DNA from 4 places in the Pantoea sp. E956-1 genome. Region 2 is predicted to be linked to each of the others. Evidence: predicted binding sites of a transcription regulator. Region 2 holds the regulator's gene; each other region holds the start of a gene.

Region 1 (7,964 bases), on a different contig from region 2:
ATGAGCGGATGATGGAGCGCGAGTACAAGGTGGTGGTGCGCAAAGGCCATCCGCTGGAAAAGGCGCGTTCTCTGGCGGAATTACAGCAGGCGGACTGGACGATGCCAACGCCCAAAGGCAGTTACTACCGTTTGTTGCACGATCTCTTTGGCGAGCGTGGCATGGCACCCAAAATCGTGGTGACCTGTGAAACCTTTATGGCCTGCACCAGCCTGGTGGCGCAAAGCGATTTCATCAGTATTCTCTCGGTCGACGTCATTGACGACCCGATTCTGGGTCGGTCGCTGGTGGCGCTGACGCTCGACGAACCTCTGCCGAAAGCGATCTTCTATCTGATTCAGCGCAAAGACACGACGCTGACCCCAATGAGCAGTTATATGGCACAACTCTTTCGCCGTTATTGCCAGTAAAATCAGTGAGTAAAGTCGATCGTCTACACTGTTAAGGTACTGAAAAAATCCACCCGACAAATATAGAGGTTACGATGCAAGTCAGTCCTTATCTGTTTCTCTATGGCCGTTGCGAAGAGGCTATCGACTTTTACCTGCAGGCGACCGGGGGAGAGTTGCTCTCTAAAATGAAATTCGGTGATATGCCGGATCAGGGTGAGCAGGTCGGCGATCAGTCTGCCGCGCCGCAGCCGCCAGAAAAGATCATGCATGCCCAGCTGCGTATTGGTGACGGCGAGCTGATGCTGAGCGATGGCAACACCGATCAGCCGCCAGCGTCTGAGCATGCCGGTTACGCGGTCAGTCTCTCAACTACCGATGTCGAAAAGGGTAAAGCCTGGTTTGAGAAACTGTCGGCAGGCGGCAAGGTGACAACGGAGTGGCAGGAGACGTTCTGGTCGAACGGATTCGCGATGTTCATTGATAAGTTCAACATTCCGTGGCGCATCAATGTCGAGAAGCCGCAGGAATAATCGGGCCAGCCGGCGTCGCAATTTGCGGCGCCGTATTCATGGTTATTACCCGGATTAATGTGCGGCGGCGCTATTCAGGCCGCCGCACGTAATCAGAAGTTATAACCCGCCACCAGGTAGTAACCCCAGCCAGTCGATTTCACTTCAAACGGCCCATTGCCGAAATTCTGTTCCTGTCCATCCGCCCACTGTCCGCCGTTGTGGAAGTAACGCGCCACCGCAGAGAAGTGCCAGTGATCGTAACCCAGTGACAGAATATGGCTGGAGGCGATGGAGTTGCTGGTGCGTGCTGAACCGCCTTTATCACGGAGATCGGAACCCCAGTCGAAGTTGGTGAAGCCGACATAGCCCAGATTACCGCCCCACAGCGTGGTGATTGGCACGAAGTATTTCACCTTGAAGCGATAGCCATCCCAGCTGTTTTCATTCGCTGCACCGTAGTTTTCCCACTGATATTTGGCGTAGACATTCAGCGACAGGCCGACATCGCTGTGCGTATCGATATCGGTGCCCAGACCCATATACCAGGTGTTCTGGCGGCTATCGCTGTTGCGGCCCATGTCGTAGATGTAGTTGTTAGCAAAATACCACTCTTTGAACGGACCAAAGGCCAGGCTGGTGCCGGTCAGTTTGTCGATAGAGAAGCGCGGCTCAATCTCCATAAACATCGGTGAACCGTGATCAAAAATGCCGTTGGCGTTGCTGTTGCCTGCGCCGAAGAAGTTGGTCAGGTCGAGGTAGCCATAAAAATCGAACCAGTCCTTCTTCGCAAACGCTTCATATTCCAGATAAACGTCGTTGTTAAACTGTGGTCCGAAACGGGTGTGGTAGCTGCCTACCACGTTAACGCTCTGATGCCACCAGTCGGAGACATACTGCGGATCGCTTTCAGCGGCCTGCGCAGCACCACTCAATGAACATGCCAGCACGGCACCTGCTATCAACGTTTTAAATTTCATTATTATCAGCCACATGCTTTTGACCGCCGCACAGCAGACGCAGTCAGAGAGAAATCGGTCCCTTGATGGGAATGAGGGTTTCACAGCAACTAACAGCCAGTTCTTCAGCCCGCGTAGCGTGCCTGTAACAGATCGATAGAAAATAGATTTTGCTCACGTTTGTCAAAAAGTGTTGCATTACAATTCAGCTAAAATGTGATGCACTTCACAATAATGACCAGGATCGAACGGAACCAGGCAACCGTTTACGTTGTCTGGTTCGTGATCAAACGGGCGGGATCAGGGAAGGGTGACGCGAACCTGTAAACCACAAATGGCACCCTGTGGCGTCAGGCAATTGGAAAGGGCGACGTGAATCTGATGCTTCTGTGCGACGTTGCGCACAATGGATAATCCCAGCCCGCTGCCCTGAGCTTTAACGTCAGGCGAACGGGTAAAACGGTCAAACGCGCGTTCGATAAAGGATTCCGGCATGCCTGGCCCGTTATCGACAATATCGACCACTGTTTTACCTGCGACCCGATGCAGCAGCACATCGACCAGGCTGCCCTCCGGCGTGTGCAACATGGCGTTACCAATCAGGTTGTCGAACAGGCTGCGCAGCTCGGAACGGCTGGCCTGCAGACGATACTGCGTGGAGCCATTGAAGCCGATATCGATGCCGCGTTTATCTGCCACCACCATCAACTGCTCAATGCTCTCTTTCAGCAGATCGTCCAGTTCGATATGCTCGACGCTGGCGACCACGCTCTGGTCATCCTGACGCGAGACATTGAGTAACTGCGTGACCAGATGACGGGTGCGGGTGACGCCCGCTTCCAGCTGGCTGAACTGCCGGCTCGCTTCGCCTGGCTGGATATGCTGACGCAGGTTTTCCAGCTGCAAAGTCACCGCCGTTACTGGCGTGCGCAGCTCATGCGCCGCATCTTCCAGGAACTGACGCTGCGACGACCAGGCCTCACGCAACTTACTCAGCAGCGAGTTGTAGGCGGCCACCAGCGGCAGGATCTCATCCGGCAAGCCTTCGGGTGAGACATTGTGCGGATGATGCGTCTCCTGCGCGGCAATCTGACGCGAAGCGACCTGCAGATCCCGGGTGATCTTGCGCACCACCAGCCAGATCACCAGCAGTGACAGCGGCATCATCAGGATCAACGGAATGATCGCTGACAGCGCCCGCTTGACCATCAATGCCTTCATGTAGCTGAGGTTGTGCATCACCTGGATGGTTTTGATCTCACTGCCAGGTAAGCCGGGTCGGGTATAGATGCGCCATTCGCAGTCGTCGCACTGACCCACATGCACGTCGCGATAGCCCCGTTGATTTTGCAGCGGAGCCTGCAGCTCCGGCCATGAGCTGGCCCGTAACTGACCCTGTTCGTCCCATAGCTGCACCACAAAGGCGCTCTTCGCCTTATCAGGCGCAATAAGCATCGGCATCAGGGCGGGCATCTGTTTATTAGTGGACCAGGCATCAGCGATTTTTGCCAGCTGATCGTCCTTCATGGTGCCGACCATATCGCCGTAGCAGCTGAAGAAATACCACGTGACGCCGCCTATCATCAGCAGATGAATAATCAGCAGCGTAGAGAGTAATTTGTTGCGTAATGAACGCATAAAGGTGAAGGGTTTCATATTGCCGGTACCCGCCAGCCCAGCCCGCGCACGTTGCGAATCACGTCGTTATCCAGTTTGCGGCGCATCCCATGGATCAGGACATCCACCGCATTGCTGCTGACTTCATCACCCCAGCCATAGATGCGGTTTTCCAGCTGCTCACGCGACAGAATAGCGCCTGGCCGTTCCAGCAGGGCGTAGAGCAGGGCATATTCGCGCGCCGTAAGCTGCTCGCGCTGGCCTTTGTAGAGCACTTCACGGGTCATCATATCCAGCTGGACATCGCCGCTGCCCAGCACCGAGTCTGCCGCCCCGTGGCTGCGTCGGGTAATGGCGCGCATCCGGGCCATGACTTCCTGTAAATCGAATGGTTTAAGCAGGTAGTCGTCAGCGCCGCTGTCGAGTCCCTGAATCCGCTGCGCCACCGTGTCGCGTGCGGTAAGAATCAGCACCGGCGTGGCGTCGCCGCGCCCGCGCGCCCGACGCAGTACCTGCAGGCCATCATCGCGCGGTAAGCCGAGATCGAGCAGCACGCAGCTGTAGCCGCCTTCGCTCCAGGCATTCTGGGCATAGATGCCATCACGCACCCAGTCCACCGACCAGCCCGCGCCCTCCAGTGCCTGCTGCAGGTTCGCGCCGATCATTTCATCATCTTCAACCAGTAACACGCGCATGGCTGATCTCCTTCATAAAGATAGGGGAGAGTTTACTCACCAATTGTTAGGCCAGAATTATCCGCCGTCATACTTCGCGCTATAGCGGCATTGGCTGTATCTACAGTGCTCCATCAGAACTCTATCCGCATTTTCCAGGCGCGCCTCCATCACTACTGACGCAGCACTTTTTATCTCCCACCTTTTTTTCAGCAGCAATCTCTTCACGAGCTTTCACACTCAAGCCCCGCTGGCCGCGCGATTCCGCCTCCGTTTCCGCCGTTGCTAATTCTGCGCTAATTTTCTGCTAATTAAGGGATAAATTTTAGCGGGTAGAGTGGCTCCACTGCACATCAGCATCAACAGGAGGAACCATGAATCAGCGCGAGTTTATTCGGAGTTTGCTGGACTGGATTGAGAACAACTTAGGACACGATCTGCATCTGGATGAGGTGGCGCGCCGCTCGGGCTATTCGCGCTGGCATCTGCAACGGCTGTTTCGCCAGCATACCGGCTTTTCACTGGCAGAATATATCCGTCAGCGCCGTTTAACCGAGTCTGCGCTCACGTTGCTGAGCAGCAACGAAGCGATACTCCAGGTGGCGATGAACTATGGCTTTGATACCCAGCAGGCCTATACCCGCACGTTTAAAAACTACTTTATGGTGACGCCTGGCCAGTTGCGCCGTCAGCGTCGCGTCGAGCCGGATCGGCTGCTATTCCCTCTGGCGATGGCCAGCTGATGCCTGATAAGACCTTCCCGTCACAGCCTGCGGACGGGAAGGTCGGCCCGCTCTTTGCGCCTCTCTCCTCCTGCTCTTCGCCTCGCCTTTTTTTGCCCTTCAGCCTCAGTGACCTCGTCCGGACGTGTTAGTTTGTTGCCAGCATCCCTTTACTGTCGGAGTCGGTAAACATGGAAAACGGCGCGAATTTAACCGCCATGCTGGTATTTGCACGGGTTGTGGAATTACAGAGTTTCAGTGAGGCGGCACGCGCACTCGGCTTGTCCAAATCCCATGTCAGCCGGGAGATCGCCCGTCTGGAGCTGCGGCTCGGTATCCGGCTGCTGCAACGCACCACCCGGCGGCTGGCGCTGACCGAGCTGGGCCAGGCGTACTATCCCTACTGTGTGCGGATGCTGGCCGAAGTGCAGCGCGCCGAAGCCTTTGTGCAGCAGTTGCATCAGCAGCCCGCTGGTCATATCAGGCTGCAGGCGCCGGTCACGTTTGGCTGCCAGTGTGTGGTTCCCGTCCTGAATCGTTTTCTGCGTCGCCATCTGCATATCAATGTCGATCTTGATCTTACCGATCGCAATCACGATCGGCTCGATGACCAGGCGGATCTGGCGATTGTGATCCGATCCCGATCGCCACAGCAGGGCAATTTTCGGGTACTGAGCGATATCGAGTGGGGGCTCTATGCCGCGCCTGCCTACCTGGCGCAGCGACCCGCCATCACCCATCCTGAGATGCTGCCACGCCATGACCTGCTGCTGTTTCATGGTCCGGCGCACACCGCCGCACTGCCGTTCCGCCGCGATAAACAACGGCTGGCACTGGATGTACGCAGTCGTTTCCGCGCCAATAACAGCATGGCGCTGCTCAATGCGGCACTGGCAGGGAGCGGCATCGCCTATCTGCCCTCCTACATGGCCCAGGAGGCGATGGCGCGCGGGGATATTCAGCAACTGCTGCCGGAGTGGCAGATGGATCGTCTGCAAAGCTATCTGCTGCTGCACGACACGCCTGAACCGGCGTCGCCCGTGACGCTGCTGTGCGATACCCTGGTTGCGGCGCTGAATACAGGCTGATTGTTGCCTGTTGACAACAATCAGCGCCACAGAGTAACTATCCCGCCGCGACTGTTGTTACTCCGCTACGCCGGTTAGCCTGTATCCCTGATCACTCACCGGATATCATCATGCAACAGTCACCCGAAACGGCAGAGTTTCAGCACTGGCGACGTAACTTAGGGGTCTGCGTCGTCGGCTCTTTTACCACTATCGTGGCAATGACGCTGCTGCTGCCGTTCCTGCCGCTCTATGTGCAGCAACTCGGCGTTGAGCAGCCTGCCGCTATCGCCCGCTGGTCCGGCCTTGCCTATGGCGCGACCTTTTTCAGCGCCGCACTGACTGCGCCGTTGTGGGGCAGGCTGGCTGACCGCTATGGTCGTAAGCTGATGCTGATTCGGGCCAGTCTCGGGATGGCGATTGCGATGTCGCTGATTGGCATGGCGACCGCGCCGTGGCAACTGGTGGCGCTGCGCCTGCTGGCGGGGCTGCTGGGCGGTTACGCATCGGGATCGACCATTCTGGTGGCGGCGCAAACGCCGAAAGCGCAGACCGGCTGGGCGCTGGGCGTATTGTCCTCCGGCATTATGGCGGGCAACGTGGTCGGGCCGTTGCTGGGGGGGGTACTACCGCCGCTGATCGGGATTCGTCAGACTTTCTGGCTGACCGGTGCCGTGATTTTTCTCGCCTTCCTCGCCACCACCTTTTTACTCAAAGAGCAGCCACGTGCTAACGCTACATCGCGCGCCAGCCTGCAACCACATCCTGAACCCGGGCCGGTTAATCACAGCCTGATACGGCTGATGTGGCTCTCTGGCATGTTGCTGATCTTCGCCAGCATGTCGATTGAGCCGATTATTACGCTTTACGTGGGCGAGTTTGTGCAGGGCGACCATCAGATCACCCTGATAGCCGGACTGGTGATGTCCGCTGCGGCGCTGGGCACGGTCCTGGCGGCACCCCGACTGGGTCGGCTGGCCGATCGGGTAGGGCACTGGCGGGTGCTGACCGGCGGTTTAGTGATTAGCGGGTTGCTGCTGATACCCCAGGCATTTATCACGGCGGCCTGGCAACTGGTGCTGCTGCGTTTTCTGATGGGGATGGCGCTGGGCGGGTTGATGCCGTGCATCACAGCGATAATTCGGCATAACGTGCCGGGTTCACAGGTTGGGCGGATGCTGGGATATTCGACATCGGCACAATATATCGGCCAGGTCAGCGGCCCGCTGTTCGGTGGGCTGGTAGGCGGTGCATTCGGGATGCGGCCGGTGTTTCTGGCAACCTGCGGGGTGATGCTGTTTTGCGCCTGGCTCAACTGGCGTGGGATGAAAGAGTAGCGCGATCAAAAAAGGCGGACCGGAGTCCGCCTTAGTTTATTCACAGCTGCGTGAATTACTTCTGGTCTGGCAGCGCGTAGGCAATCACATAATCGCCCAGCCTGGTACCAAACGAGCCGTGACCCCCTGCCGCGATGACAACGTACTGCTTGCCATCCACTTCATAGGTCATCGGTGTCGCCTGGCCGCCTGCTGGCAGACGTGCCTGCCATAACAGTTCGCCGGTATCGGTGCTGAAAGCACGCAGATAGTTATCTGCGGTCGCACCAATAAAGAACACCTTACCGGCGGTGGTGATAGGACCACCCAGCATCGGCATCCCCATTTTGAACGGCAGCGGAACCGGTGCACTATCGCGAACGGTACCGATACGCTGTTTCCACACCACGTTGTTGGTCTTCAGATCCACTGCGGAGATGTAACCCCAGGCAGGCTGTTTACATGGCAGACCAAACGGCGACAGGAACGGATTCAACTCGACGCCATACGGCACGCCATACTGAGGCTGAATACCGGTTTCGGTACCTGAACCACCTTCAGCGCCTTTCGGCGGCTCAATCGGGTTGCCTGGGCCACGTGGAATCAGCTTAGAGACAAACGGCAGCGCCATTGGGTTAGCAATCGCGATCTGACGATGAGGATCGACTGCGATGCCGCCCCATTCGAACATACCGAGGTTACCCGGGA
Region 2 (7,964 bases):
GTCGGGCTGTTTTCGGGCTTACGCAGCACCGGGAACTCGACAAACAGCGTCATGATGAAGATCGCGACGTAGATAAAGCCGATGCAGACGTAGACCCAGTACCACGGCAGCTGACGCGCCAGCAGAATCCCTGCCAGCACCGGAAACAGCGTGCCCGCCATGCTGAAGAAGGAGTCGGTAAACAGCAGGCGTGAACCACGCTGACGGCCTTCATACATATGGGTGATCAGGAAGGTGCCGATCGACATGGTAATGCCGCTGACTACGCCCAGCACAAACATACAGAGCGAGAAGACGGACAGATCGCGGCTGGTCATCAACCCGATTATCGCCAGAACCATCAGGACGAAGCCGAAAATCAGCTGGCGCTTCAGGGGCACAATCACCATCAGCCAGGCGTTCAGGAAAACCGCAGCCAGGATGCCGCTGTTGAGGAAGGTGAAGGTATTACTCATGCTGGAGATGGGGATCTGGAAATCTTTTGCGATATCGCCCATTACCATGCCGGTAACGATCACCAGCGCGCCGGTCAGCGCGTAGGAGAAGAAGCTTATCCAGGTGAGGCCAATACGATTACGGTTTGTCATGTTCTGAACCTGTTGAGAACCGGGTGCCAAAAAGTGTCAGAAAGTGTAAACGGAACCGTGATCTTAATAAACAACCAGTGAAACCAGAGATCCATATTTCATGTGTTGTGTGATTTTAATCACGCAATTGCCGGGGTTTAACGTTTGCTCATCTCATTTTCTGTCACAGCGTAAATATAGGTAAAACGCTGGCTCCTGGAATAGAGTCTCTTTACAATCAATCACGTTTTTGTGCCCGCTCTCCCAGGTAAGGAATCTTTCATGTTTAAACGTACTTTAACAGCGGCCATCACCCTGTTAGCGCTCTCTTCCGTTTCCGCCCAGGCGCTGGCTGCAAAAGGTGACACTCACGTTCTGCTCACCACCTCCGCCGGCAATATTGAACTCGAACTGAATAACCAGAAAGCGCCGGTTTCTGTGAAAAACTTCGTTGATTACGTCAACAACGGTTTTTACAACAACACTATTTTTCACCGCGTGATCCCGGGCTTTATGGTGCAGGGTGGTGGCTTCACCACGGACATGCAGCAGAAGCAGACCAACGCGCCGATCAAGAATGAAGCGGATAACGGCCTGCGTAACCTGCGCGGCACCATCTCCATGGCGCGTACCGCCGATAAAGACAGTGCGACCAGCCAGTTCTTCCTCAACGTCGCGGATAATGCATTCCTCGACCACGGGCAGCGTGATTTTGGCTATGCCGTATTTGGTAAGATTGTGAAAGGTCAGGATGTGGTTGAAAAAATTTCTCAGGTACCGACCAAAGATGTCGGTCCATACCAGAATGTTCCGTCCAAACCGGTAGTTATCCTCTCCGCCAAAGTCCTGCCTTAAGTCCGTTCGTCGCCATCTGCGGATGGCGACCGCCTGCCGCATCCGGCAAAGCCAGAATTTGCTCTTATACTTAGGGCAAAAACCTGAGCAGGAGGCGGCATGGCGAACAAACTCACCGAAAAACAGAAGGTCACCCTGTGGCGACAGCGGCGTAGCGCCAGCTATCAGGCCAGCTGTCGGCTGGAAGGCTTTACGCCAAATGAAACCAGCGTAAACAGCGATGATGCGGCCGCACGTCTGGCGTCACTGAGGAGGCAATATGGACTCTAATACCGCCATCAGCCAGGATCCCTATCTCTGGCAGCATGACAATGTGCTGAAAAACCTGCCCGATATTCATGATGCCGCGCAGTTGCGTAAGGCGGAGTTGAGCTTCAGTGCGGCGCGTGCCGCCACGCTGGAGCTGGGCCCCCGTAATCCTGGACTGCCTTACCTGCGCCAGATCCACCGTACGCTGTTTCAGGACATCTACAGCTGGGCTGGAGAACTGCGCACCATCGATATCTGGCGCGATGAGACGCCGTTCTGTCATTTCGAATATATCGAAAAGGAAGGTAACGCCCTGATGGCCGCGCTGGAGGAGGAGAAGGGACTTGCTGACCTGCCGCGTGACGCGTTCATTGAGCGTATCGCCCACTACTATTGCGAAATCAATATGTTGCATCCTTTTCGCCACGGCAACGGTCGGGCGCAGCGGATTTTCTTTGAACAGCTGGCACTGCATGCCGGTTATCTGCTCTCCTGGGAAGAGACTGACGCTGAGAGCTGGAAAGCGGCGAATCAGGCCGGTGTGGCCGGAGATCTGACTCTGCTGGAGCAGGTCTTTGCGAAAGTGGTGAGCGAGGCGGCTTAACCGCGTAGAATAGCGGCGCGGGTAATTATTCTGGACTGACCATGCTGCTGCTTATCGACAATTACGACTCCTTTACCTGGAATCTTTATCAATATTTCTGCGAGCTTGGCGCGCAGGTTCAGGTGGTGCGTAATGATGCCATCACGCTGGAGCAGATGGCGGCATTACCGCTGACTCATCTGGTGATCTCGCCTGGTCCCTGCACGCCGTCGGAGTCAGGCATTTCGCTGGCGGCGATCCGGCATTTCGCCGGTCAGCTGCCGGTGCTGGGCGTCTGTCTGGGTCATCAGGCGATTGCGCAGGCGTATGGCGCGCAGGTCGTGCGTGCACGTCAGGTGATGCACGGCAAAACCTCTGCGATTCAGCACACCGGCCAGGGCGTGTTCCGCAATCTGAATAATCCACTGACCGTAACCCGCTACCATTCCCTGATTGTACAACGTGACTCCCTGCCTGATGCCTTTGAGGTGACTGCCTGGACGGTGCGTGACGGCGAGCCTGACGAAATTATGGGATTCCGCCATAAAACCCTGGCGCTGGAAGGCGTGCAGTTCCATCCCGAAAGCATTCTCAGCGAGCAGGGACATCAGCTGCTGCGTAATTTCCTTGAGCAATAAGTTGCCTTTGAGTGATTTTTTATGCATATTTTATGATTATTATTTCAAGGCATCACCATAATCATTTAAATGGAGTCACTAATGGCAGCGGAAAAAATTGCGGTCACGCGGGAGACGTTCGATAACGTTATTTTGCCTGTTTATGCACCTGCGCAGTTCGTGCCGGTAAAAGGCAAGGGCAGTCGTGTATGGGATCAGCAGGGCAAAGAGTATATCGATTTCTCAGGTGGTATCGCCGTCACCGCACTTGGACACTGCCATCCTGCGCTGGTGGAGACGCTGAAAAGTCAGGGCGAGACGCTGTGGCATACCAGCAACGTCTTCACCAATGAACCGGCGCTGCGTCTTGCCAGTAAGTTAATTCAGGCGACCTTCGCTGAGCGTGTCTTCTTCGCTAACTCCGGCGCTGAAGCCAACGAAGCTGCCTTTAAGCTGGCACGTTATTACGCCTGCAAACGTCACAGCCCATTCAAAAGTAAGATCATCGCCTTTCATAACGCCTTCCATGGCCGGACGCTGTTTACCGTCACGGTCGGCGGACAGCCAAAATATTCTGACGGATTCGGGCCTAAACCGGCGGATATCGTCCATGTGCCATTCAATGACCTGAACGCAGTGAAAGCGGTGATTGACGATCACACCTGCGCCATTGTGGTTGAACCGATTCAGGGTGAGGGCGGCGTCGTGCCGGCAACGCAGGAATTTATGCAGGGACTGCGTGAGCTTTGCGATCAGCATCAGGCGCTGCTGGTGCTGGATGAAGTGCAGAGCGGCATGGGGCGCAGCGGCAAGCTGTTCGCCTATGAGCATTATGGCGTCCAGCCCGATATTCTGACCTCAGCCAAAGCACTGGGCGGCGGTTTCCCGGTCAGCGCCATGCTGACCACTAACGAGATCGCCTCGACGATGGCGCCGGGCGTGCATGGCACTACCTATGGCGGTAATCCCCTCGCCTGCGCTATTGCCGAAACCGCGCTCGATATTATCAATACGCCGGACGTGCTGGCAGGCGTTGAGACGCGTCGTCAGCACTTTGTCACGGCGCTGCAGGCCATCGATGCGAAGTATGATCTCTTCAGCGATATTCGCGGCAAGGGGCTGCTGATTGGCGCGGCGCTGAAACCGCAGCATGCCGGTAAAGCACGCGACATCCTGAATGCCGCGGCCGCAGAAGGCGTGATGGTGCTGGTTGCCGGAACCGACGTGATGCGTTTTGCCCCGTCACTGATCATTGAGCCTGCCGATATCGAAGAGGGCATGAGCCGCTTCGCCACGGCCGTCGGCAACGTGCTCAACGGCTAGCTTAGTTTTTACGTAAGCGTCTGATCAGCCAGCGGCCATGTTGCGGCCGCTGGTTCCACGCCAGCGATGAAATGGTGTACATCACGCTCAGATGATCGAGAATGCGCCGTACATGCTGCTCCACCACCGTTATCGGTCCCTCACTGATATTTTCCAGGTCATCCAGCAGGTTCACCTGTGAGCTTTCCCCATCATATTCCAGCCGCTGCTGACACCGCTGCAGCGCGATTTCACAGGATTGCAGGTAACGCTCAGCCAGCGACGCAGTGAGCATGGTGTGCTCACGCGCCAGAATCGTCATGGCGTTGATATGCTCGACGATAAACTGACTGTGCGTGACCCAGAGCCGCATATCACTCAGATAGCGGGAGTTGAACGCGGGTTCCTGCATCGCCTGATTCAGTGAGTTAAACAGCGCATTGTGTGCCTGATTGACCTTCACCCGCTGATAAGCCAGTTTCTCTGGTGACTGTTCGTCACCCAGCAACAGCCGTAGCGCATCCTGATAGGTTTCCAGTGCGTCATGGGCGTTCTGCCGTAGTAAGCCGCTCTGCCACTGCGGCCACAGCCACAGCATCCCGCCAAAAGCGATCAGACAACCCATCAGCGTATCCATGAGTCGCGGCAGCAGAAACTGCGCGCCATTCAGCGACAGCAATTGCAGCGAGTAAACCGCCGTGACCGTAAAGCCAATCATCGACCAGCCATAGAACTGGCGGGTAAAGCGATAGCTGATAAAGGTAATCGCCAGCATGATCAGCAGCACCAGCGACTCCGGCACCGCCATGCGCAGCGTGGCGGCCGCGATCACCAGACCGGCAAAAGTGCCCAGTGCCCGGTGCTGAATGCGGACACGGGTAGCGCTGTAGCCGTTCTGGCTGACGAACATGATGGTCATCAGGATCCAGTAGGGTTTGGGGATGTTGAAGAACAGCGCCAGCGCGCTGCCCAGCATCAGCATCACCGCAAAGCGGCCGGCAGTGCGCAGGGCCGATGAGCGGAACGAGAGATAACTGCGCAGCGCCGGTAACAGCGGCAGACGGCGCTGGCGGTCAGCCATCAGATCGCGCTGATAAAGGGGTTTCTGGGTGCGCAGAACCCGCGCGATGCGGTTGAAGTGGTAAAGGCAGAAGTTACCCACCGGATTGTCGGGATGCTGATGGGCGATTTTCTCCAGCGCGCCGAGCTGTTTATCCATCGCAAAGCGATCGGGTAGCTGGTGATAGAGAATGTCATCCGCCAGCACCCGCAACCGGGCCGAGATGGTTTTGGCATTCCATCGGATCACCGCTTCAGCGTGGCTCTGTTCGACCAGTTTCTGCACCTCTTCCGGCCGATGCAGGCTGACCGAGATATGTTCCTGCAGATCCAGCGCCACCTGAAAGGCGCGCGTCAGCCGTTTATGGCTGTGATCGCGGCTTGCCGACAGCATGTGCATCTGCTGATAACAGGTGTTGATCAGATCGACCACTTTCTGCTGGCGTGCCAGCAGCGGCGGCAGCGCCTTTTCCGGATCGGTCAGCTGCGTCAGCAGGGTATATTTGGCGTCGCAGTAGTTAGCCAGCTCGCGGTAGATCAGGCTCAGGCTTTCGCGCATTGGCTGCTCTTTCCACAGCCAGAACCAGAACCAGTTAAACAGCCCGTACCACAGCGTGCCGCCGATATAGAGCAGCGGGGGGACATAGATTGGCATGCGGCCAATCAGGCTCAGGGTAAAGATGGCGGCGATCAGGGTGCCGGGCAGCAGACGACCATGCAGCGGGCTAATTTCACCAGTGACGCCGAGCAGCAAGGGCATGGCGAACAGGATCAGCGGCAGAGGGATAGCATGCAGAGTAAGCCACTGCATCAGAAAGCTGCCGAGGGCAAACAGGCTGCCGCCAACAATCAGGCGTTTGAAGAAGCGTTTATGCGGGGTATCCAGACCGGCGATGTTGCAGCAGGCGGGCACTAATGAGAACAGCAAACCTTTTTGCAGGTCGCCAGCCAGCCAGCCCAGTGCCACGGGCAGACAGAGCACCAGCGTTTGCCGCAAGGCGTAGTTAACTTCAGGATGGTAAATAATTCGACGCCACATCGGCCCAACACAAACAATAACGGCGTGATGTTGCCATCACGCCGTGGGTGACAGGAATTAGCGGGTGCCGTAAACGACGATGGTTTTGCCGTGTGCGGAGATCAGGTTCTGATCTTCCAGCATCTTCAAAATACGGCCCACGGTTTCACGTGAACAACCAACAATCTGGCCAATTTCCTGACGAGTGATTTTAATTTGCATGCCGTCGGGATGCGTCATGGCATCTGGCTGCTTCGCCAGGTTAAGCAGAGTCTGTGCAATACGTCCGGTTACGTCGAGGAAAGCGAGGTTACCCACTTTTTCAGACGTCACCTGCAGGCGACGCGCCATCTGCGATGAGAGTCGCATCAGGATATCGGGATTAACCTGGATCAGCTGACGGAATTTCTTGTAAGAAATTTCCGCCACTTCGCACGCGCTTTTCGCACGTACCCAGGCGCTGCGCTCCTGGCCTTCTTCAAACAGGCCAAGCTCACCAATAAAATCGCCCTGATTCAGGTAAGAAAGAATCATCTCTTTGCCTTCTTCATCTTTAATCAGAACCGCAACGGAACCTTTCACGATGTAGTAAAGCGTTTCTGCTTTTTCACCTTGGTGAATCAGCGTACTTTTGGATGGATACTTGTGAATATGGCAATGGGACAGGAACCATTCGAGTGTAGGGTCTGTTTGCGGTTTGCCGAGAACCATTCGCTATTATCCTCTGTTGTAATCGTGCCCAAAATACAGGGGGCAGTTTTCCCTGTCAGGCGGTGAAAGCTTCAAGCGTTTCCATTTCAGGAAATTATTCGGGCCGCATCAGGCGCAGTGCGCATCATTCTTCCCGGCTTCGCCATCGGGTGACGAAAAATATTTTCAGCACTGTTTGTAGCACAGCTTTTGCCGACTGTCTTCTGTTGTCTCGCTTCAGCTACAGGCGGATTTCTCTGGATTGCTGTTTACCAGGCGAAAGCGTACTCTGGCGACAAAACAGCGTATTCCGGAGCAAAAATCATGCAGGCAAGAGTGAAATGGGTAGAAGGGCTGACATTCCTCGGAGAATCCTCATCCGGCCATCAGATACTGATGGATGGAAATTCGGGTGATAAAGCGCCCAGCCCAATGGAGATGGTGCTGATGGCGGCGGGCGGATGCAGCGCGATTGACGTGGTATCAATTCTGCAAAAAGGCCGCAACGATGTAGCTGATTGTGAAGTAAAACTGACTTCAGAACGTCGTGAAGAGGCGCCGCGAATCTTTACGCACATCAACCTGCATTTTATCGTGAGTGGCAAAGCGCTCCAGGATAAAGCGGTCTCACGCGCCGTGGATCTTTCTGCTGAAAAATATTGCTCTGTGGCCATCATGCTGGGTAAAGGCGTCAACATTACGCATAGCTATGAAGTGATTGAGCTGTAGTAGCCGCAAGGGATCTTTTAGTGATTGAGCTGTAATAGCCGCAGGGATCTTTTAAGGTCGCGGGCAAAATCTGTCGTGCTCTGCTGTCAGACTGTGCCTGCATCGGGAATCCGCTTTGATACTGTGCCTGCGCAGGGAACCGGGTCAGATCGGAAAGACGCAAAAGCCGCCATCCATGGCATGCCCGGCCCGCGCGATTACGCACCTCATCCCTGAGGTGCGCCCGTAACCGGGCCAACGCGTTGCGTTGTTCAAAAACGCTCCCGGCGTTTTTATCCGGGCGGCGGGACGCTTTC
Region 3 (7,964 bases), on a different contig from region 2:
GCTGTTTCTGTTGCTGGCGGCGGCGCTGCTGTGGCAGCTGACACGTAATGCCGATGGCGACGATCCGACCCGTCTCGAATCCGCTCTGATCGGCAAGCCGGTGCCGCTGTTCCGGCTGGAAGCACTCGATCAGCCAGGCAAAACCTACGACCAGCGCGTGCTGACAGATGGCAAACCGATATTGCTGAACGTCTGGGCGACCTGGTGTCCGACCTGTCGCGCCGAGCATCAGTATCTGAATACGCTGGCGGAGCAGGGCATTCGCGTCGTCGGGCTGAACTACAAAGACGATCGTCATAAGGCGGTTAACTGGCTGAATACGCTGGGCAATCCCTACGCGCTGAGCCTCTATGATGGCAACGGCATGCTGGGACTGGATCTCGGCGTCTATGGCGCGCCGGAAACCTTTCTGATCGACGGTAAAGGGATCATCCGTTATCGCCACGCGGGCGACCTCAATGCGCGCGTCTGGGATCAGGAAGTGAAACCCTTGTGGATGAAATACAGTGCGGAGGCGGGATCATGAGAACGCTGTTACTGCTCTGCGGCCTGCTGTTCAGCATCAACCTGTGGGCAAGCATCGACACGCTGCAATTTGACTCGGTGGTCCAGGAAGAACAATACCGCGACCTGACCGCTTCACTGCGCTGTCCGAAGTGCCAGAACAACAGCATCGCCGACTCTAACGCCATGATTGCCGCCGATATGCGGCTGAAAGTCTATCAGCTGATGAAGCAGGGCCAGAGTCGCCAGCAGATCATCGACTATATGGTGGCGCGTTACGGCAACTTCGTCAGCTATTCGCCACCGGTCACACCCTCAACCCTGGTTTTGTGGGCTGGTCCGGCGCTGTTTGCGCTGCTGGGTGGCGCGGTGATTATCCTGCGCAGCCGTCAGCGAAAAACCCGCAGTGAGCTGGATGAAGATGAGCAACAGCGTCTTAATGCGCTACTGAAGTCAGACAGGAAGCCGTAATGAGTGCATTTTGGATCACCCTTTTTCTGTTACTGCTGGCGGCCTGTACGCTGTTTATGGCGGCGGGCTGGCGGCAACGTCAGGCCAGCACAGGCGATCGCGATCGCCTTAATCAGCGCTTCTACCATCAGCGGATAGATGAGCTGGCACAGGATGAAGATCAGGGCGTCGTCGCTGAGCGTCCGCTGATGGAGCGGGAGTTACAGCAGACACTGCTGGCGGATATTCCACCGGCACAGACGATGACGTCACACAGCAGCAGTCGCTGGATTTTGCTGCCAGGGCTGATCGTGCTGATTGGGGTATCGCTGGGGACTTACCTGAAAACCGGTGGACTGGCACAGCTCACGGGCTGGAAGCAGGTGCAGCAGGCGTATCCTGAGCTGCGTGCCCGACTGATGGACCCTGGCGCTAAACCGCTGAGCATGGAGGAGCTGGCGCGTTTACAGCTCGGATTGCGTACCGCGTTGCAAACGGAACCGGATAATCTGGCCGACTGGACGATGCTGGGACGGCTCGGCATGGTGCTGAATAATGCCGATACGGCCAGCCAGGCATATGAGCATGCGCTACAGCTTGCGCCCAACGATCTGGCGCTAAAACAGGATTATGCCGAAGTCCTGACGCGATCTCCTGATCCGCAGGATAACCGTCAGGCGTCACTGCTGCTGCAGGCATTGCTAAAAGCGGATCCGCAAAACCTGCGTACGCTGAGCCTGCTGGCATTTAATGCTTACGGACAGCAGCAATATGATCAGGCTATCGACGCATGGCAGACCCTGCTGGGTCTGTTGCCGGCCGGTGATTCGCGACACGCGATGATCGCCCGCAGCATCGAAAAGGCCAGAAGTGCCGCCGGGCAACAGAGTCGTCAACTGGCGCTGACCGTGACGCTGGCACCGAAGGCAGAAAAAATGTTACCGCAGGACGGAGTGTTGTATATTTCGGTTTCTGACGGTGCTTCACCGGTGCCGGTGGCTGTTAAGCGGCTGCCGCTCAGCCACTTCCCGCTGTCGCTGACGCTGGATGACAGCAACGCCATGATGCCGGATCGCCTGCTTTCGGCGCAGCATCAGGTTGAGGTCCGGGTGCGAATCTCCCGCGACGGCAGTGCCAATCCCCGGCCGGGTGACTGGCTGGGTCTGAGCGCAGTGACGCCCTGGGATGGGCATCAGCCGATCGCGGTAGAGATTAATCAGCAGCTTCCCTGAACGCATCAACTGACCGCGTTCAGGATGATGCGTGCCATTGCCTGCTGCCTCTGGCACAAAGTCAGCTATGCTCATCGGGTAAGTCGATACGATACCGGGCTGTGACCTGAACGATGGGTAGACCTTTTTCATCCGCACAGGGAGATTGGAATGAATTATCGCCTGACCAGCCTGGCTGTCGCCAGCGTCCTTCTGGTAGGTTGTGCCAGTTCAAAGCCGGCGAATAGCGATCCTGCTCAGCGCAGCGATCCGTTCGAAGGCTTTAACCGCACGATGTTTAACTTTAACTACAACGTGCTGGATCCGTATGTATTGCGTCCGGTCGCTGTGGCCTGGCGTGATTATGTGCCGGTGCCGGCACGTACCGGCCTGAGCAATTTCCTCGGCAACCTGGAAGAACCTGCCAGCATGGTCAACGCCATCCTGATCGGTAACGGACGTGATGCAGGTATTCACTTCACCCGTTTCTTCCTGAACAGCGTGCTGGGACTGGGCGGCTTCATTGACGTTGCCGGTAAGGCGAACCCGGAACTGGCGCGTGAAGAGCCGCACCGTTTCGGTACCACGCTGGGTCACTATGGCGTCGGCTACGGGCCTTACGTTGAATTGCCTGCATACGGCAGCTTCACGGTGCGTCAGGATGGCGGCGACTACGTTGATACGCTTTATCCGATCCTTGGCTGGCTGACCTGGCCAATGTCGATTGGTAAATGGACGCTTGAAGGAATTGAGACCCGCGCGCAGCTGCTGGACTCTGATGCAATCCTGAAACAGCAGAGCGATCCGTACGCCTTTATCCGTAACGCTTACTTCCAGCGTCACGACTTCCTGGCGCGCGGCGGCAAGCTCAAGCCGGAAGATAATCCTAACGCAGCCGCGATTCAGGATGACCTGAAGGATATTGACGCCGAGTAATCGCCCGCGCTGCGCCGCCAGGGATGGCGGTTTATGCCTCTTTGGGCAGGGCGTATGCTCCCTGAGCCATTAAGCAATCCACGGCCACAAAAAAGGGCGACTCACCAGAGTCGCCCTTTTTGTTCGTACCAGCCAGTCAGAACTTATAGTTAAAGTTCGCGCCGTAGAGCCAGGCCTTGCCTTCAGAGGTAAAGGTATAAGGACCTTCTTTCACCGTGACTTTCTGTCCGTGCATATAAGAGATGCCTAAATCCACCGAGGCATCATCGTTAAAGGCGTAAGAAGTACCGGCACTCAGCCATAAACGATCCTGGTCCGGGATTGAGATAGAGCGCTTATCGGCCGGAACCGGGCTGTCATCAAATGCAATACCGGTACGGAACGTCCAGTTCTTGTCGTAGGAATAGGTTGTGCCCAGTGCAATACGGTAGGCGTCGTGGAAGCTTTCATCTTTATAGAACAGCGTCTGGCCGTTAGAGCCAGTGGCTTTCAGCTCCTGGAACTGGCTCCAGCTGGTGTACGCCATGCTGTAGTGAACTGCCCACTGCGGTGCCACTTTATGCCAGCCTGACACTTCCCACATCTCTGGCAGATTCAGCGTTAACGCGCCCGGAACGGTGGTGCCGTTGGTGCCAAAAGGTACGCCTGACACTTCCGGATTATTCACCGCATTCAGCCGGGATGAGAGATTACTTTTGTAATCGCCATCGAAATCAATTTTAACTTCTGAACGATAGGTAAAGCCGAAGCGGTTATTTTCATCCACTTCATACAGGATGCCGGCATTCCAGCCGTAGCCCCACTCATCGCCTTTCAGATGGGCAACCTGGGTATCAGCCGGAACCCCCAGCCTTGCGCCTGACTCACCGGCATAACGCTCAATTTTGGCTTTAGCGTAAACCGCATCAAAACCGATGCCTGCACTAAAATGTTCATTAAACCGATAAGCGGTGCTGAGATTTAAATTGCCGGTCATCAGGTCAGTTTTACCGCCGTAACCGCCAGCGGTGTAGCCATTATTAAATTCTGTTGCTAAGCCGTAGTTTGACGTTGCAGATGCGCCAATCCACCACTGATCGTTGATGGGCTGGACGTAATGAATATTAGGTACCCACTGATTAGGGGCAATATTATTGGCATCCAGGCTGCGGCCGCTGGGACTGCGACCACTGATATCCACATCCGGCGCAATATAAACCGCCCCGATTGAAAATTCCGGGCGATCCATTAACGCCATTGTCGCCGGGTTACGGCTGGCAGACGCCGCGGTATCACCCATTGCTCCTTCGCCTGAATATGCGCGACCTAAACCAATCGAAGAGAATTCATTTAACTGAAACCCAGCAGCGTAAACGTGGGAAGAAACAAGCGCCACTGCAGCCGCCACGGCTGACTTTGCAAACAGGTTTTTATGGTTCATGACCACAACCTCATGTGAATTATTATTTAACGCTATAACGTCGCGTAACAAAGGACGGCGGATTGTAGGGACTGATGTAAAGCGCACATATCAGACCAGTGCGGAGAGTATAGGTCCGACCTGTGTGCATGTTGCAATATTGTTTTTAAAATATTTCAGGTTTGATCGCTTAAAATTCGATCTGCATAACAAAAAGCCCCTGATCCTGGACAGCATACCCATTCCAGTTTGTTCTGGATCAATTTTTATTGTGATATTCGTCACTTAGCAACAGGTGCGTGGCGCATCTTTCAGCGAGCAGGTAAAATTTCGTCCATAAAATTGCTCAACCTATGCCATTGCTGGTCTGGAGAAAGAAATGACTGATGCCATTAAAAAATGCAGTGCGACCGAAACCGCAGCCTGTTGTTGTGTTGATGTCGGCACGGTAATGGATAACACCGATTGCACCGCCAGCTGGTCAGAATGGTTTGCTCAGCGTGCCGATGCGGAAGCGAAATTAGCGCAACTCACCGAACGTGCCCGCGAAGTTGAATCGGAACCCTGTCTGATTGAATCGCGCTTCAGCGAAGTGGATCAGGGAGTGCAGCTGGATATCGATTTCACCTTCAGCTGCCAGGCTGAAACCATGATTTTTCAGCTCGGTTTGCGTTAAGTATCATTACGCCGCGTCACTGCGGCGTTTTTCATTTTCGTGTTTCCCTTCGCACTTTTTCCCTTCCGATATTGGCGGCTCACCCGCTTGTGGTTAACACTGATCAGGTCAGACCTCTTCAGGCAATGATGCCACAGTCCCAGCCACAGGTGAGAACAATGAGCAAAGCGCAGCCGCTGCTGACGCGTGATGGTGAACGCATCGCAATAACCCACGGATTACGCACCCCTTTCTTACGCCAGGCGACCGGCTTCCATGGCATTCCCGCCATTGAGCTGGGACGCATGGTGGTCAACGAATTAATGGCGCGCAGTGAACTGCCGGCTGAGGTGATCGAGCAACTGGTCTTTGGGCAGGTGGTGCAGATGCCGGAAGCGCCGAATATTGCGCGTGAAATTGTTTTAAGCAGCGGGTTGAGTGTGGATACCGACGCCTACAGCGTCAGCCGTGCCTGCGCCACCAGCTTTCAGGCGGTAGCGAATGTGGCAGAAAGCCTGCTGGCGGGCACCATCTCTGCCGGTATCGCCGGAGGTGCAGACTCCTCGTCGGTGTTGCCGATTGGGGTCAGTAAAACGCTGGCCCGCGCGCTGGTGGATCTCAACAAAGCCCGCAGCGTCGGTCAAAAACTGCAAATCCTGCGGCGTCTGCGCCCGCGTGATCTGCTGCCGGTCCCGCCCGCCGTGGCGGAGTATTCGACCGGCCTGCGCATGGGCGACACCGCAGAGCAGATGGCTAAGAGTCACGGCATCACTCGCGAAGCACAGGATGCGCTGGCGCTGCGATCCCATCAGCATGCCGCCAGGGCCTGGCAATCCGGGGTACTGAATCAGGAAGTCATGGCTGCCTTTGTGCCACCGTGGAAAAGCGCCATCGATCAGGACAATAACGTGCGGATGAAAGCCAAAGCGGAGGATTACGCCCGGCTGCGTCCGGCATTTGATCGCCAGCACGGCAGCGTTACCGCAGCCAACAGCACGCCTCTCACCGACGGCGCGGCGGCAGTGATTCTGATGCGCGAGGGCCGCGCCCGCGAACTGGGCATCAGGCCGCTGGGCTATCTGCGCAGCTACGCCTTTACCGCCATTGGTGTGCAGCAGGATATGCTGCTGGGCCCGGCTTACGCTTCACCACTGGCACTGGATCGCGCCGGCATAACCCTTGCCGATCTGACGCTGATCGATATGCATGAAGCTTTTGCTGCCCAGACGCTGAGCAACCTGCACATGTTTCGCGACGAGCGCTTTGCTCGTGAGGTGCTGAATCGGCCACACGCGCTGGGCGACGTGAATGAAGAGCGCTTTAACGTGCTGGGCGGATCGATCGCCTATGGTCATCCTTTTGCCGCCACGGGCGCGCGCATGATCACCCAGACGCTGAATGAATTACGCCGTCGCGGTGGCGGATTAGGACTGGTCACGGCCTGTGCGGCAGGCGGCCTGGGTACGGCAATGGTTCTGGAGGCCGAATAATGGAGCAGAATGCGTTTCATCTGAAGATGCGACTGGATCACGTCGGCATCATTACAATCGATGTCCCTGGTGAGAAGATGAACACCCTGAAAGCGGAATTTGCCGGGCAGATCACCGCCATCATTGCGGAGGCGCGGCGCGATCCGCAACTGGCTGGCCTGGTGCTGATTTCCGGCAAAGCGGACAACTTCATCGCGGGCGCAGACATCAGCATGATTGACCGCTGTAAGAGCGCGCAGGAAGCCGAAGCGCTGGCAAAACAGGGCCAGGAAGTGATGGCTGCGCTTGACGCGCTGCCGTTCCCGGTGGTCGCGGCGATCCACGGCGCCTGCCTCGGCGGCGGACTGGAACTGGCCCTGGCCTGTGATGCCCGTATCTGCTCGCTGGATGATAAAACCCGCCTCGGTTTGCCGGAGGTGCAGCTCGGCTTACTGCCAGGCTCTGGCGGCACTCAGCGGCTGCCACGCTTAATCGGCGTGCAGCAGGCGCTGCCACTGATTCTGACCGGCAAAGCCCTGCGGGCGAAACAGGCTCGTAAGCTGGGCGTGGTCGATGACGCGGTGCCGCAGGCGATTCTGCTGGAGACCGCCATCGCCCGGGTGAAAAAGGGCAAGGTTAGCGGACGAATACTGCCGCTGCGTGACCGTCTGTTGCACGGACCTGTTGGCCGTCAGGCGCTGTTTGCACTGGCGACCCGACAGACCGCCGCCAAAACGCAGGGTAACTATCCGGCGGCAAAACGCATTATTGAGGTGGTGCGCATCGGGCTGGAGCAGGGCAGTCGGGCCGGGCATGAGGCTGAAGCACGCGCTTTTGGTGAGCTGGCGATGACGCCAGAATCTGTTGCGCTGCGCGGGATCTTTTTCGCGACTACGGCCATGAAAAAGGAGCGGGGCGGTGAAGCGGAACCCGGCACCGTTAAGCGTGTTGGTCTCCTCGGCGGCGGCCTGATGGGCGGCGGTATCGCCAGCGTCACCGCAATCAACGCCGGGTTGCCGGTACGCATTAAAGATATCAGCCTGGAAGGGGTTAACCATGCGCTGAAAACTAGCTGGGAACTGCTGAGCAAAAAAGTTAAACGACGCCAGCTCACTCCGGCACAGCGTCAGCAGCAGATGGCACGTATCACGGGCGGCATCGATTATCAGGGCTTCTCACAGCGCGACGTGGTGATTGAAGCCGTATTCGAAGATTTAGCCCTGAAGCAGCAGATGGTCAGCGAAGTAGAGGCACACTGTCAGCCCCACACGCTGTTTGCCTCAAATACCTCTTCGCTGCCGATTGAGGCGATCGCCGCCGGCGCCCAGCGTCCTGAGAAC
Region 4 (7,964 bases), on a different contig from region 2:
AGGGTATGCCGGTGCCACAATCTGCCGCCGCGCTGGCACGCTGCATATTTGACAGCCTGGCACTGCTCTATCGCGAGGTGATCCAGGAGCTGGCAGCGCTGCGAGGCAAACCTTTCAGCCAGCTTCACGTGGTAGGCGGCGGCAGTCAGAACCGTTTTCTTAATCAGCTCTGTGCCGATGCCTGCCAGATTCCGGTGCTGGCAGGTCCGGTTGAAGCCTCCACGCTGGGTAACGTTGGTTGCCAGCTGATTGCACTTGGCGAACTGATCGATGTGGCTGATTTCCGCTGCAGCGTCATCAACAACTTCCCACTGGAAAAATTCGAACCGCAAACTCACAGCGTCTTCAGTGCCAGTCAGGCACGCTTCGCGACGCTGAGCCAACCCGCTAAGGAACCCGCTTATGACTAAGCAGATTGAACAGGCTTTTGAACTGGCTAAACAACGCTACGCTGACAATGGAGTTGATGTTGAACAGGCCATTCGCCAGCTGGACAGCATTCCGGTCTCAATGCACTGCTGGCAGGGGGACGATGTCCGGGGCTTTGAGAACCCGCAGGGCGCATTGACCGGCGGCATCCAGGCGACCGGCAACTATCCGGGACGGGCACGGAACGCCAGTGAATTACGCAGTGATATCGACAAGGCGATGTCTCTGATCCCAGGCGCAAAACGTCTGAACCTGCACGCCATCTATCTGGAAAGCGACAAGCCAGTTGATCGGGATGCCATTGAACCTGCCCATTTCGCCAACTGGGTTGCCTGGGCGAAAGAGCACAACTTAGGGCTGGATTTTAATCCCAGCTGCTTCTCGCATCCAATGAGTGCCGACGGTTTTACGCTGTCGCACAGTGATAAAACCGTGCGTCAGTTCTGGATCGATCACTGCAAAGCGAGTCGCCGCATCTCCGCTTCGTTTGGTGAGCAGCTTGGCACGCCGTCAGTAATGAATATCTGGGTGCCGGACGGCATGAAAGATATTACCGTGGATCGCCTGGCCCCGCGTCAGCGTCTGATGAGCGCACTGGATGAGGTCATCTCAGAAAAACTGAATCCGCAGCACCATATCGATGCGGTTGAGAGCAAGCTTTTTGGCATTGGCGCAGAGAGCTACACCGTGGGCTCCAATGAGTTTTATCTCGGTTACGCCGCCAGTCGCCAGACGGCACTCTGCCTGGATGCAGGACATTTCCATCCCACTGAAGTGATCTCCGACAAAATTTCCGCCGCCATGCTCTATGTGCCGCGTCTGCTGCTGCACGTCAGCCGCCCGGTGCGCTGGGACAGCGACCATGTGGTGCTGCTGGATGATGAAACTCAGGCGATCGCCAGTGAGATCGTCCGCCATCAGCTGTTCGACAAAGTGCATATCGGACTCGATTTCTTCGATGCCTCTATCAACCGGATTGCCGCCTGGGTTATCGGCACCCGTAACACCAAAAAAGCGCTGCTGCGTGCTCTGCTGGAGCCAACCGACCGTCTGCGCCAGGCCGAGAACGAGGGCGATTACACCGCGCGGCTGACGCTGCTGGAAGAGCAAAAATCATTGCCGTGGCAGGCGGTATGGGAAGCCTGGTGCCTGCGCCATGACGTCCCGGCTGATGCCAGCTGGTTAGGCGACGTCCGCCATTATGAACAACAGATTTTGAGCCAACGTTAAGGATTTCACTATGCAAAGCATTCTTTCTTCCGGATTTGTTAAGGGAATGGTCAAAGCAACCAGCGATATGTGGCTGAAGGGCTGGGACGAACGTAACGGCGGCAACGTCAGCCTGCGCCTGCTGGAAGAGGAGGTTAAACCTTTTGCCGCTGATTTCTGCCAGGAACCGCGCTGTATCGAGCTGACACAGCCCGCGTCGGCGCTGGCGAACGACTGGTTTCTGGTGACCGGGTCAGGAAAATTCATGCGTAATGTCCAGCTGGATCCGGCGGATTGTCTGGCACTGCTGCAGGTCGATGACAAAGGGCTCTCTTATAAAATTCACTGGGGCCTGTCGAATGGCGGTTTGCCCACCTCCGAGCTGGCGTCACACTTTCAGTCTCACGCAGTGCGTAAAGCGGTCAGTAAGGGGGCCGACCGGGTGATCATGCACTGCCACGCCACCAACTTTATGGCCTTAAGCTATGTGGTTGAGATGGATTCCGCCCGCTTTACACGCCTGCTGTGGGAAGGCAGTACCGAATGTCTGGTGGTGTTCCCGGACGGTGTGGGTGTTTTACCCTGGATGGTACCCGGCACCGATGAAATCGGCACCGCGACCGCCGGGCAGATGCAGTCACATACCCTGGTGATGTGGCCATTCCACGGTGTCTTCGGCACGGGTCCGACACTTGATGAGACTTTTGGTCTGATTGATACGGCGGAGAAATCGTCAGAAGTGATCGTCAAAGTGCTGTCGATGGGCGGTATTCGTCAGAGTATCACCACAGAACAGCTGGTTGCATTGGGTGAACGCTTTGGTGTGAAGCCGTGGCAACCGGCGCTGGATGCAGGGCCTGCTAATGCTGCGTAAAGCCTTTGTGATGCAGGTGAACCCTTATTGCCATGCGGAGTATGAGCGCCGCCATTCGCCAATCTGGCCTGAGCTGGCAAAAACCCTGAAAGCACACGGCGCGCACAACTATGCCATCTGGCTGGACGCCGAGCGGCATCTGCTGTTCGCCAGTGTTGAGATTGAATCCGAGGAGCGCTGGGACGCGGTGGCGAAAACGGAGGTTTGTCAGCGCTGGTGGGCAGCAATGATAGATCTGATGCCGTCGAATGCGGATAACAGCCCGATCAGTCAGCCATTAAAACCCGTGTTCTTTCTTGAATAAAAGATGAAAAGGGCGGTATCGCCGCCCTGATATTCTAACGCTTAGACTGACACAAGCCGGTCAGCGTTGGCCACATTGCCATCAGCGTATCAATAATGCTCTCCAGATCGTCACGCTCAACGCCTTCACGCGCCCGCACCGACATGCCCTGCAGCATACAACTCAGATAACGTGACAGCGCGGGAATATTGACTGACGCACTCATTTCACCACGCTGCTGACGCGCCAGCAGAAAATCTTTTAACACATGCTCCTGCGACTGATGCTGCTGTTGCAGCATGGTAGCAATCTCTGCTGACGCCGCCGACAGGGCGGTAGAGGTGCAGATAAAGAAACAGCCGCCGGGAGAGTCGCGTTCGGTAAAACAGGCCGCGGTGGCGCGGAAATAGGCTTCAATAGCCCGATCAACCGGTAACTGGTCATCGCCCAATGCCGCGTCACGCCATGCACTGAACTTCTCTACATAGCGCTCCATCGCTGCACGAAATAACCCCTCTTTATTGACAAACTCGGCGTAGAGGGTCGGCGCTTTTGCGCCGGTGGCGGCCACCAGATCGGCCAGAGACGTTCCCTCGTAACCGTGTGTCCAGAACAGGGTCAGTGCTTTATCGAGCGCAGCTTCGCGGTCAAACACTTTTGGTCGGCCGCGGCATTTTTTTACATCGCAATCCTGAACCTGACTCATAAGCCCTCACTGACAGTAAAACACCTTATTAAATTACCGATCATTATAAAAATGTGCAAGGCCTGGCGCGGATGTCGCCTGCTGGGGTTGCCATTTTGTGCGCCAGGGCTTTGTTAGAGCCCCTGAGGTTAAGTCAGAAAAGAGGCTGAAGCCCATAATCACGGCACTTCGCGAATAAAATAACGCTCATTAAATAAATATTGACGACAAACCGTATCGGGGTCTATCATTTGTTTAACGGTCATTAATTAAATAGTGACAACCCATTCAGACCAACCGAATTTCAATACCGAATAGAGAGATTATTATGAAAAACATCAAAACCACTCTGGCAGCACTGGCACTGACAACTCTGACGTTTGGCGCATCTGCCGCGGACCTCGTAACCAGCGAACCTGCTAATCAGCAGCCAGTTGGCACCATTTCTGTACTGGGTGGCACCAATCTGACTTCCGTTGAAGCGCAGCTGAGTGCCAAAGCGGATGAAGCGGGTGCAAAATCGTTCCGTATCACCTCAACCAGCGGTCAGAACAAACTGCACGGCACGGCTGTGATTTATCAGTAATTTTGATTTTCAGCTGAATAAGTGAGAGGGGTTCGTTATGAAAAGTATCAATATGATGGTCGTGGCGGCTGTGCTGAGCGGTCTGTCATTTGCCAGCGTAGCGGCCCAGCAGGTCAGCAGCACACCGCTGGATCAGCAAAAAATCGGTGTCATCAGCGCAACGGGCAGTTCTAATCTGCTTTCGCTGGAGCAGCAACTGTCAGAAAAGGCCAGCGATGCAGGAGCAAAGTCTTTCCGCATTACTTCGACCTCTGGCAGCAACAACCTGCATGGCACAGCCGTTCTTTATAGATAAAGTGAGCGGTAAATAACCCTAAACAGGCTTCAGATAACCCGCTTATCTGAAGCCTTTTTTATTATCCGTTACTGCGTAACTGTGGATAACGACGGAAGATATAAACACACCACAGTAACGCCACCAGACCAATCATTCCGCCGACATTACCGACTTCCGCCATGTTCAGATGCAGACTAACCTGATTACCCAGCAGCGCACCCGCGCCGATACCAATATTGTAGATACCGGACATCAGCGACATCGCCACATCCGTGGCATCCGGTGCCAGCGACAGCACCCGCACCTGCATACCCAGTCCGATCATCATCATCGCCATTCCCCAGACAACGCATAGCGTTGAAATAGCCGCAGGGCGAACGGCAGCAAAAATCAGCAGGCCCATGCACAGGGTGATCAGGGCGATGGCCGCAATCAGCAGTCCGGAGGGAAACTTATTACCCAGTGTGCTGAACAGTACGCTGCCCACAATGCCCGCGGAACCAAACAGCAGCAGTAGCAGGGTAGTGAAGTTGCCACTGGAATGGGCCACGGTCTGCATAAAGGGTTCGATATAGCTGTAAGCGGTGTAATGCGCGGTAACCACCAGCGTCACCAGCAGATACATGCTGACCAGCGCCGGACGGCGAAACAGCATCGGCACACTGCTCAGCGAGCCGGTGTGTTCACTCGGCAGACGCGGCAGGATGCGCACCAGCATAATCATCAGCACCAGCGCGGACAGGCCAATCGCGCCGAAAGTCGTACGCCAGCCAAGATACTGCCCCACCACACGGCCAATCGGCACGCCCAGCACCATCGCCAGCGCGGTACCGGTTGCCAGCATACTCAGCGCCTGCGTTTTCTTACCGGCCGGAGCGACGCGAATCGCCAGCGAGGCGGTGATCGACCAGAACACCGCGTGAGACAGTGCGATGCCCACACGTGACACCATCAGCGACCGGAAATCCCAGGCGACGGTAGAAAGTACGTGGCTGACGATAAAGATCAGGAACAGCACGCCCAGCAGCAGTCGTCGCTCAATATTGCGGGTCAGCAGCATCAGCGGCAGTGAGAGCAGTGCGACCACCCAGGCATAGATGGTCAGCATGATCCCGACGTCAGCCGTCTGCATTGAAAAGTCAGCAGCGATGTCGGATAACAGGCCAACCGGCACAAATTCGGTGGTATTAAACACAAAGGCGGCGATGGCCAGCAATACCACGCGTAGCCAGGCAGTTTTACGTGAAACAGTAGTTGGTTGCATGAGGAGTCAAGTCAGTCAGTACAGCGAATCGGATGTGGCAGAAACATCCAGCGAAAGTGACCTGCGTCACAAATTACTGACCATTGTAGTGAATAAAGCGGGAAGAGAAACCTTATAAACGCCTTTTAATGCTGAAATTTTTTTATCGCCCCATCGCAGGGCGATAGCCAGAGGTTATTGACCGCGACGACGGGCGGGCATCATTCGCAGCAGAGTATTGTCTTTAAGCAAATAGTGATGGAACAGCGCGGCAGCAGCATGCAGTCCGATCAGCCAGTAACCCAGCGGTGCCAGGGTTTCATGCCAGCCAATCAGCATATCCGCTCTATCAAAGTCAGGTTCAGGCGCGACCGGCATGCTGATGCCAAACAGCCACCATTCACGACCTTTAAGATAACGCGATGTCAGGCCGAGGATCGGCAGAATGATAAACAGGGCATAGAGCAGGGTATGAGTCAGATGTGCCAGCCCGGTTTGCCAGCGCGGCGCAGCGGGAGTAATGGGCGGTGTGCGATGCCGGGTGCGTAAAAACAGGCGGGCAAGCATCAGTACCAGAATGGTCGCGCCAGCGCTGAAATGGGTAATGATCATGGCATAACCCTGCCAGGATCCGCGCTGTGCAAAGCCTCGCAGTTCAATGGTGGCGTAGGCCGTCACCACCAGTAAAAAGGTGAGCCAGTGAAGGGCTATCTGAACGCGCGCAAACTTATCCCGCATAGTGCATTCCGTTATAGAGAATCAGGAGGATTAACATAACGGAAAACAGCGTTAATTCTTAATAAATTAGCGCAGCGGGAAATTTTTTTACCTTACCTGCCCAATCAGATTAACGCGAAGACGGCGTGTGTTTCAGGGCCACGCTGAGCTGAGTGGCCTGCTGATCGGCTTTGTTGAGCGGACAACAGTTTTCACAGCCAATCGCGCCAGCATAATATTTTTTTGCCTGCAGGATGGCGGCATTCACATGGTAAAAACTGCCCAGAAACATCCGGTTATCGATGTCAGCAAGATGGGGGCAGCCCGCGGCATGAACCACATGATTATTGTTATATCCTGATTGTTTATTGACGTAATAGTAGGTAGCCACAGGCGTTCCTTGTTGCCATGCTAAAAGGCAAAGCAAATAAATTATTACAATAAAAAGAATTATAGCGGGAATCCGGCGTTTTGTTTGCCGTGGATCTGAATAGGGCATGAAGTGTAATGAGCTGCCAGGCCCGACGGAGACGTCTGGCCTGGCAAAAGAGGCGGTTCTCAGAGTTTTTTACTGTGGAGGCGCCAGGCAACCAGCAATGCCAGGATCAGCAGGACGCTGATAAACAGCGTAATCCCGCCCCAGCCAAAATGATGCCAGAACAGGCCGCCCAGCGTACCCGCGACGCTGGAACCCACGTAGTAGCTGAACAGATAGAGCGAAGAGGCCTGGCCTCTTGCCCGGCGCGCCCGGGGGCCAATCCAGCCGCTGGCAACCGCATGGGCGGCAAAAAAACCGGCTGTGAACAGCATCATCCCAGGCAGGATCAGCCAGAGTGAGTTGAAGGCGGTAATCAGCAAACCCAGCAGCATGATGGCTGTTGCACCCAGCATCACCGGTCCCCGACCCCAGCGGTTGGTCAGCGCGCCCGCTTTAGGCGAACTCCAGGAGCCGGTGAGGTAGACCACTGATAACAGCCCGACCACGGCCTGGCTGAGATGCCAGGGCGCATCCAGTAAACGGTAGCCAATATAGTTAAACAGGGTGACAAAGGCTCCCATCAGCAGGAATCCTTCGGCAAACAGCCACGGAAGGCCTGGATCACGCCAGTGCAGCCGGAAGTTAATCAGCAGATTACGCGGACGCAGCGTCATGGGCCGGAAATGGCGCGACGCAGGCAGAATTTTCCAGAACATCAGCGCCGAGGCCAGCGAAAAACAGCCGATCACCGCCACAGCGAGTCGCCATGAGAAGAGGTCAGTCAGTACACCACTCAGCAGACGACCGCTCATCCCGCCTATCGAGTTACCGCTGATATACAACCCCATTGAAAAGGCGATGACCCGTGCATCCATCTCTTCGCTGAGGTAGGTCATGCCGACCGCCGCCACGCCACTCAGCGACAATCCCATCAGCGCCCGCATTATCAGAATGCCGTGCCAGCTGGTCATGGTGGCCGAGATCAGCGTGCAGATGGCGGCCAGCATCAGGGCTGTGACCATCACCGATTTACGACCGATGGCATCAGAGAGCGGCCCGGTAACCAGCAGGCCCAGCGCCATCAGGCCGGTAGAGATGGAGAGCGACAGGCTGCTGGTTGCCGGAGAGACACCAAACTGCTGTGACAGCACCGGCAGAATCGGCTGCACACAGTAGAGCAGGG

Evidence for each region. Region 2 encodes CRP, which controls carbon source genes, mostly activating them, when cyclic AMP is high. Its sites were predicted from a motif close to ATGTGANNNNNNTCACAT; they were not measured.
Region 1: the regulator CRP is predicted to act here: its motif matches at 2,075-2,092, upstream of AC0T7J_RS19340 (nucleoside-specific channel-forming protein Tsx).
Region 3: the regulator CRP is predicted to act here: its motif matches at 4,770-4,787, upstream of AC0T7J_RS05850 (YfcZ/YiiS family protein).
Region 4: the regulator CRP is predicted to act here: its motif matches at 5,662-5,679, upstream of AC0T7J_RS01925 (sugar transporter).

Annotation. Positions count from the first base shown of each region.
Region 1 covers NZ_CEUYZP010000009.1:104,820-112,783, reverse strand. The annotation lists gene AC0T7J_RS19350 (LysR family transcriptional regulator) at 1-410, shown strand, start outside; gene yjdN (VOC family metalloprotein YjdN) at 485-922, shown strand; gene AC0T7J_RS19340 (nucleoside-specific channel-forming protein Tsx) at 1,015-1,881, opposite strand; gene AC0T7J_RS19335 (sensor histidine kinase) at 2,161-3,516, opposite strand; gene AC0T7J_RS19330 (response regulator) at 3,513-4,172, opposite strand; gene AC0T7J_RS19325 (helix-turn-helix domain-containing protein) at 4,526-4,894, shown strand; gene AC0T7J_RS19320 (LysR family transcriptional regulator) at 5,065-5,961, shown strand; gene AC0T7J_RS19315 (MFS transporter) at 6,072-7,277, shown strand; gene AC0T7J_RS19310 (glucose/quinate/shikimate family membrane-bound PQQ-dependent dehydrogenase) at 7,333-7,964, opposite strand, start outside.
Region 2 covers NZ_CEUYZP010000006.1:212,511-220,474, forward strand. The annotation lists gene tsgA (MFS transporter TsgA) at 1-587, opposite strand, end outside; gene ppiA (peptidylprolyl isomerase A) at 849-1,421, shown strand; gene AC0T7J_RS16285 (YhfG family protein) at 1,521-1,691, shown strand; gene AC0T7J_RS16290 (putative adenosine monophosphate-protein transferase Fic) at 1,681-2,274, shown strand; gene AC0T7J_RS16295 (aminodeoxychorismate/anthranilate synthase component II) at 2,316-2,891, shown strand; gene argD (bifunctional acetylornithine/succinyldiaminopimelate transaminase) at 2,973-4,193, shown strand; gene AC0T7J_RS16305 (YccS/YhfK family putative transporter) at 4,195-6,270, opposite strand; gene crp (cAMP-activated global transcriptional regulator CRP) at 6,328-6,960, opposite strand; gene AC0T7J_RS16315 (OsmC family protein) at 7,264-7,668, shown strand.
Region 3 covers NZ_CEUYZP010000001.1:1,220,620-1,228,583, reverse strand. The annotation lists gene AC0T7J_RS05875 (DsbE family thiol:disulfide interchange protein) at 1-526, shown strand, start outside; gene AC0T7J_RS05870 (cytochrome c-type biogenesis protein) at 523-975, shown strand; gene ccmI (c-type cytochrome biogenesis protein CcmI) at 975-2,186, shown strand; gene mlaA (phospholipid-binding lipoprotein MlaA) at 2,337-3,101, shown strand; gene fadL (long-chain fatty acid transporter FadL) at 3,238-4,521, opposite strand; gene AC0T7J_RS05850 (YfcZ/YiiS family protein) at 4,880-5,176, shown strand; gene fadI (acetyl-CoA C-acyltransferase FadI) at 5,335-6,645, shown strand; gene fadJ (fatty acid oxidation complex subunit alpha FadJ) at 6,645-7,964, shown strand, end outside.
Region 4 covers NZ_CEUYZP010000001.1:390,611-398,574, reverse strand. The annotation lists gene rhaB (rhamnulokinase) at 1-410, shown strand, start outside; gene AC0T7J_RS01955 (L-rhamnose isomerase) at 403-1,659, shown strand; gene rhaD (rhamnulose-1-phosphate aldolase) at 1,670-2,512, shown strand; gene rhaM (L-rhamnose mutarotase) at 2,502-2,816, shown strand; gene AC0T7J_RS01940 (TetR/AcrR family transcriptional regulator) at 2,851-3,501, opposite strand; gene bhsA (multiple stress resistance protein BhsA) at 3,809-4,066, shown strand; gene bhsA (multiple stress resistance protein BhsA) at 4,104-4,361, shown strand; gene AC0T7J_RS01925 (sugar transporter) at 4,423-5,607, opposite strand; gene cybB (cytochrome b561) at 5,782-6,324, opposite strand; gene AC0T7J_RS01915 (hypothetical protein) at 6,434-6,694, opposite strand; gene AC0T7J_RS01910 (MFS transporter) at 6,862-7,964, opposite strand, start outside.